2 linked regions of the Pontiella desulfatans genome follow. The protein of the gene in region 1 binds, or shares a complex with, the protein of each later gene. Links are inferred from orthologs where the notes say so. Each region holds a gene or a part of one and is shown on either strand. Other genes may lie near its edges. The genes, in order: cdaA and glmM.

The links.
Region 2: the proteins of cdaA (region 1) and glmM are in contact, whole or in part, in a crystal structure (PDB 7OJS), measured with the Bacillus subtilis proteins. The link is inferred for Pontiella desulfatans from one-to-one orthologs.

The regions. Positions count from the first base shown.
Region 1 is NZ_CAAHFG010000004.1:900,363-903,582, forward strand. Bases 30-2,927 are described here. They hold cdaA (diadenylate cyclase CdaA), read right to left. Parts: upstream 1,962-2,927; coding sequence 1,098-1,961; downstream 30-1,097. Other genes in these bases: E9954_RS29355 (tetratricopeptide repeat protein), read right to left, coding at 30-145; E9954_RS29360 (CdaR family protein), read right to left, coding at 158-1,108; folP (dihydropteroate synthase), read right to left, coding at 1,964-2,821; E9954_RS29375 (MBL fold metallo-hydrolase), read right to left, coding at 2,830-2,927. Outside these bases: more of E9954_RS29355, read right to left, coding at 1-29; more of E9954_RS29375, read right to left, coding at 2,928-3,220. UniProt on the Bacillus subtilis protein: One of 3 paralogous diadenylate cyclases (DAC) in this bacteria, catalyzing the condensation of 2 ATP molecules into cyclic di-AMP (c-di-AMP). Upon expression in E.coli leads to c-di-AMP synthesis.
Region 2 is NZ_CAAHFG010000001.1:1,879,350-1,882,496, reverse strand. The notes cover bases 217-3,041. They hold glmM (phosphoglucosamine mutase), read right to left. Parts: upstream 2,398-3,041; coding sequence 1,036-2,397; downstream 217-1,035. Other genes in these bases: E9954_RS06900 (UDP-N-acetylglucosamine pyrophosphorylase), read right to left, coding at 2,403-3,041; E9954_RS06910 (ABC transporter ATP-binding protein), read right to left, coding at 249-962; ilvE (branched-chain-amino-acid transaminase), read right to left, coding at 217-268. Also shown: more of ilvE, read right to left, coding at 1-216; more of E9954_RS06900, read right to left, coding at 3,042-3,147. UniProt on the Bacillus subtilis protein: Catalyzes the conversion of glucosamine-6-phosphate to glucosamine-1-phosphate. Glucosamine-1-phosphate is used for cell wall biosynthesis.

The sequences.
Region 1 (3,220 bases):
AGGCGGATGCCACGTTGAGCAGGAACGCAATGCGCTCCTCGTCGGTCTTGCTGTCGAGTTGGAGGCCCGAGGGCGTATTGGTTTGCTGGGCCAGGGCACCGGTGGAAAGCAGGGCCGCCATTGCGAGGATGAGTGTGCGTTTCATGATAAAAATCTCCTAATGGGTCGTGCCGATCTCAATATGGACTACGGCGGGTTCGGTTTTGACGAGTTGCAGGCCGGTGGGAAGGTCGACCTCCACCGGCAGGTCGTAGCCCGCGCTTTCCGTCAGGTCGTGGCAGGCGACATAGGCAAAAATATCCGAGGCCCGCAGTTTCTCGATCTTCTGCTGCTGGCCTTGCACGATGATTTCCACCGTTAGGGGTTGTACGCTGATTTGGCGTTTTTCGCCCGGGGCGCACATGGTTCTGACCGGAATCTTTTCGAAGGTTTCCGTGCTGGAGTGGGCTTCGATGAAAAATTCGACGGAGACCCAGTCGGGCGCGACCCGCATGCGTCCCGCCTGGGGCAGGGCGATCGGTACGCTCTCCTTGAACGAACCCTTGCGATCCTTCAGGTCAACCGGTTCGGTGTGGATGTTTTCCATTTCATCCAGCACTTGGCGTGCGCCCGCCACGCTGACCGATGCCGGCGTACAGACAATCCGTTCGATCTCAAGTCCCGCCGGCAACGAGCCCTCGATGGCTGCCTTGACCGGCAACGACCGCTCGCTTTCCTGGTCGAGCCGTACGACGATTTCGGACGGGCTGAAGCTGACCACTTTTGCGCCGGTCGGGTTCTTGAGGAATTTTTCCGAAAGCTTGATGGTCATCTCCTTGCCGTGCTCGGGGTTGGCCACGGGAACGACCACCTTGAGCTGCTCGTTGTTCATATAGCGGAAATCCTCGCGCGAGCCACGGAACTCGATGTTCACGCGGTGCACCGATTTTTCCCAGACCGCCCAGCCTTCCGGAACAGCGACATCGACCGTGATGTTCGAGACCGGCAGCTCCAGCCCGATGGTTTTCCGGATGCCTTGCCACGCAAAGAAGGCCAGCCCAATGCAAAGCAGGATCAGCCATTTGTCGCGGTTGACCTGAATCCAGAATCTGGAGAAGCTATTCTTCATCCTGCTCCTCGTTGAGGGTCATTAAAACGGTGTCGGAGAGCATGGCTTCGCCGGTTTGTATCTTTTCGCGGAAGCGGGCCAGCCCGGTTCGCTCGCGGCGCAGCATCGACGACAAGACCCGGTGGAGCTTTTCCGCATTGAGCCCGCGGCGCAGGCGGCCGTTGTAGGCAATCGAAACCGCACCGGTCTCCTCCGATACCACGATCACGATGGCGTCGGTCTCTTCGGTAATGCCGATTGCGGCGCGGTGGCGTGTGCCGAGCATCTTGCTCAGCTCCTCTTTCTGCGAAAGCGGGAAAAGGCACCCGGCGGCGCAAATGCGGTCGCCCGAGATAATCACGCCGCCATCATGCAGCGGGGTGTGCGGGAAAAAGATCGTGGCCAGCAGCTCCGAGCTGACGGCGCTGTTCATCCGGGTGCCCGTATCCTGTATGGCGCGCGTTCCAATCTCGCGCTCGATGGCAATCAGGGCGCCGATCTTGCGTTTCGAGAGCAGCTTCACCGTCTGCAGGATGGGTTCAACCAGGCTTTTCTGCGAGGCCATTCCATTGTTGCGCCAGGGTTGGCGGCCCAGGCGCGCGAGCACCCGCCGGATCTCGGGCTGGAAAATCACCATGATGGCCAGCGTAATATAGAGCATCAGCTTGGAGAGGATCCAGTTGAGCACATCGAGGTGGCTGAGGCTGGTGACGGCCGAAAGGATGCCAAACAGCACAATCAGCCCCGAAAGGATGGACGCGCCGCGCGTCCCCTGGAAGAGCCGGAAAACGAAATAAAGCAAGCCGGCCAGGATGAATATCTCGATCCATCCCAGCGTATTCGGTACTTCAAAGGCTTCTTTCCATTCCTGCATCACTAATCACCGGCAGAAAGTGTATCCGCGATCCGGCAAACATCGCAAGTTTCGATTACGTCGTGCACCCGCAAAATGTGGGCCCCCCGGGCCGCCGCCCAGGCCGCAACCCCCAGGCTGCCCGCCATCCGCGCCGCCGGGGTGTCCCGGGCGAGGATCTCGCCGATGAACCGTTTGCGCGAAGCCCCGACCAGGATCGGGCATCCGCACTCCGCCAGTTGCGGCAGGCCGCGCAGCAGCGCCAGGTTGTGGGCGAAGGTTTTCCCGAAGCCGATGCCCGGGTCGATCACCATGCGGTTGCGGCCGATCCCTTCTTGCTCCGCGAAGTCCAGGCGGGCCTTCAGATAGTTGCGGACTTCCCCGACGACATCGCCATAGGTCGGATTGTCCTGCATGGTCTGCGGCGAACCCTGCTTGTGCATCAGCACCACACCTGCTCCGGATTCCGCCGCAACCCCCGCCATGCCGGCATCGTGTTCGAGCGCGGAAACATCGTTGATGATATCCGCACCGGCCTCCAGGGCGAGGCGCGCAACAGCTGATTTCATCGTATCGATCGAAATCGGGATGTCGGAATGCTCGCGGATTTTCCCGATGATGGGAACGGTGCGCTCAATCTCTTCGGAAACCGGAACCGGCTCGGCGCCCGGGCGGGTCGACTCGCCGCCGATGTCGATGAGGTCCGCCCCCTGCGCAACCATTTCCAGCGCGCGCTCGACCGCCTTGCCCGGATCGGAAAAGACGCCGCCATCGGAAAACGAATCCGGCGTGACATTCAAAATACCCATCACCAGCGTCCGCTCGCCAAGCACCAGCGTCCGTCCCTTGCACGGCCAGGTATGGATTCTCCTTGGTGTCATGACTAAATTCATAGCATGACTCGCAACCCATCCCAAGGCACGGTTACGGCTTCTCCGAGCCGGGCTTGGAGGGCGTGGTGTTCGGAGTTGTGGGTGAGGTGGGTGATGAAGGATTTTTTTGCGCCGATCCGGGCGAGGCTTTCAACGCATTGTTCAATGTTGAAGTGGGTGGGGTGTTCCTTCGGGCGCAGGCCGTCGAGGATCATGGCGTCCATATCGGTCAGCAACGCGTACGTCGTCTGGGGAATGCCGTTGCAGTCTGGAATATAGCCGATGCGCCTGCCGTCTCCTTCGATCAGGAAGCCGTAAATGGTGTCCTTGCCGTGCGAGACGGGCAGGGGGGTAACGGTTGCCCCGCCCACCGCAACCGCGTCGGTTTGTTCGGTGAACCGGACGCGC
Region 2 (3,147 bases), on another replicon or contig:
CGAGGCGGATATAGCCATCCATCAAGTCATTGGCCTTGCAGGTATCCACCACGGCCTGCGCCATCTCCCCCTTGGACATCGGGATTTCCAGCGCAATGGCCTTGGCCGAGTCGTATAACCGGTCGATATGCTCATCCAGAAGAAAAACGCGCCCGTTATAGGCGCGGATGCCTTCGAAGACTCCGTCGCCATAAAGCAAACCATGGTCGAACACCGAAACAACGGCATCCTTTTCATCAACCAACCTATCACCTAAAAATATCTTCATTCATCTTTCCTTGATTATCCAAAAGCCCGTCTTTCAGGAAAAGCTCGCGGGAACACCGCGACGCAACGTCCTGACTATGGGTAACGAGCACGAGAGTATGCCTCCTGGCCTCGACCAGTTGAAACAAATAATTCAACACTTTTTCACCGGTCCTCGAATCGAGGTTTCCGGTCGGCTCATCACAGAATATAATGTCCGGATCGTTCATCAGGGCCCGGGCAATGGCCACGCGCTGCTGCTCGCCACCGGACAGCTCCTGGGGGCGGTGCCCCACCCGCTCGCCGAGGCCGACCTCCACGAGCAGCTCCTTCGCCCGGGCCTTCGCATCGCCCCTGGAGCGCTGCGCCATGGCCGGCAGCGCGACGTTCTCGACAATATCCAGCTCCGGCAGCAAATGGAACGACTGGAAAACATAGCCCACGTTTTCCGCCCGGAAGCGTGCCCGCCGTTGCGACGACATGCCATACACGCTATGCCCGTTGAACCGGACCACGCCATCCTTCGGCGTATCCAGCCCACCCAGCACATGAAGCAGCGTGCTCTTGCCGGAACCGCTCTCCCCCATGATCGAAAGTGTTTCGCCGGCATCGACCGACAACGAAACGCCTTTCAACACATCCAGCGTCGTTTTACCGATCGTGTAGGAGCGCTTAATGTTCTCTGCCCTTAGAATTGTTTCTTCTTTTTCGCCCATTTACTGCAATTCCTTCCAAAACGTTGCTTTCCCTCGTGCGCGCAACATTGCCTCACCGCCACCAGTATGGGCTTTACCCAATGGTTTCCTTGACGACCACCGCCAGCCGTTCCGCAATGGCGTCGGTCAGCTTTTCGGTCGGCCCCTCGACCATTACGCGGCACATGGGTTGCGTACCCGAATAGCGCACAAGTATGCGGCCGTTTTCGCCCAACTCGTCTTCGCCCTCCTTGATCGCGTCCATCAAAACAGGAACCTCTTCGATCGGCGGCTTTTCCTTCACGTCTATGTTGATCAGCCGCTGCGGGAACGGAGTCATGACCGTTGCAAGCTCGGATAGCCTGGCTCCGGACTGCTTGACCGTGTTAACCAGCTTGAGCGCAGAGACAATGCCATCCCCGGTGGTATGGCAATCGAGGAAAATCATGTGCCCCGAATCCTCGCCCCCCACAACCGCCTCTTTTTCCTTCATCAGCTCAAGCACCAGGCGGTCGCCCACCCCGGCCACATCGACCTCGATTCCGAGTTCGCGCATGGCCGCATGGAAGCCGACATTGCTCATGACCGTGGCAACGATGCGGTTGTTTTTCAGGGCTCCGGAATCCTTGTAGGCCTTGGCGCAGATGGCCATGATCTGGTCGCCGGTCAGCTCGGCCCCGGTTTCATCCACGGCAATCAAGCGGTCGCCATCGCCATCGAACGCCAGACCGAGATCGGCACCCACTCCCTTCACCTTGGTTTGTAGATCCTGCGTATGCTGCGATCCGCAATGGTCGTTGATGTTCATGCCGTTGGGCTCGGCGTGGATCGTCGTCACATCGGCGCCGAGTTCGGAGAAAATCAACGGGGCGCATTTGTAGGTGGCCCCATTGGAGCAATCGAGCACCACCTTCATGCCGTCCAGCGTCATGTCGTTCGGGAAGGTGTTTTTGCAGAATTCAATATAGCGGCCCATGGCGTCGTCGATGCGCTTGGCCTTGCCAACATCCTGCGCCACGGCGCGGATGTTGTTGATGCGCCCGCTGAGTACGAGTTCCTCGATTTCGGCTTCCATTTCATCGGGTAGTTTATAGCCGGTGCGCCCGAAAATCTTGATGCCGTTGTCGAAATAGGGGTTGTGCGAGGCGGAGATCACGATACCCGCATCGGCGCGCATGCTCTGGGTGATGAAGGCCACGGCCGGCGTCGGGATCGGCCCGAGCAGCAGCACATCCACGCCCATCGAGGTGATGCCGGCCGTCAACGCGTTTTCCAGCATGTAGCCGCTCAGGCGCGTATCCTTGCCAATGATGATGCGTGGCCGGGTGCCCTGCTCCCGATGATATTCCTTGCAGGTGTAGGCCAATGCACGCCCGATCTGCAGCGCCATTTCCGCCGTCATGTTCCCCTCGTTCGCCATGCCGCGAACGCCGTCTGTTCCGAATAATGTTCCCATGCTCTCTATCTCCAAAGATTTTCGATACGGTCTACGATTTCCTGCAACCAGTTGCGCCCCGCATCTTTTACGGTGGACCGCAAGGAGTGGATGCTTTCGGTATATGATTCCTTCGGCTCCATGGCTTGGAGGAAATCCCCAGGTGATGGAATGGCAAGGCCATCGATCTTGGACTTCAGTTGCGGCCAGTCGGAGTTAAAGCGTTTTTGCACTTCGATCTCTTCCCGCTTGCCGCCGTTGGCTTCGAGCCATTGGATGGAATATTCAAGTTTTCCGGCGAGGTCGCCGAGGCGCTTGATGCGTTCCTTCAAGACAAGGTCGAGATTCTTGAGGCCGCCATCGAGCACGGCCTGGTCGAACGAATCGCGCACGAACAACGGGCGAACATGGCGGTACCATTCGCGCAAGGCGAGAATGTTGCCGATGTAGGCGAGGTTGTTTTTCACGATGCGATCCGTCCTGCGGTAGACTCCGGTTTCATAGGGACGCGTTCCGGCTTCGGGCACTGCGGGCACCTGAAGCTGGTTTTCCCCGAGAATGTCCTCCCGGCAAACGCCGCCGGCCGCCACGACCGAGCCGTAGGCGATGCGCGCTGGGCCAACCAGCCCACCCTGCCCGCCAAGAAAGATTGGCCGCTTGCCGAGGAACACGCCGTTGGGCACGTCGCCGATCAGCGATGCGGTGGCCTTGTCCTGGTGCGGGGTAAAGTTGAAGTGGATGTAGGACGAACCGACCTCGGAATGATCCTTC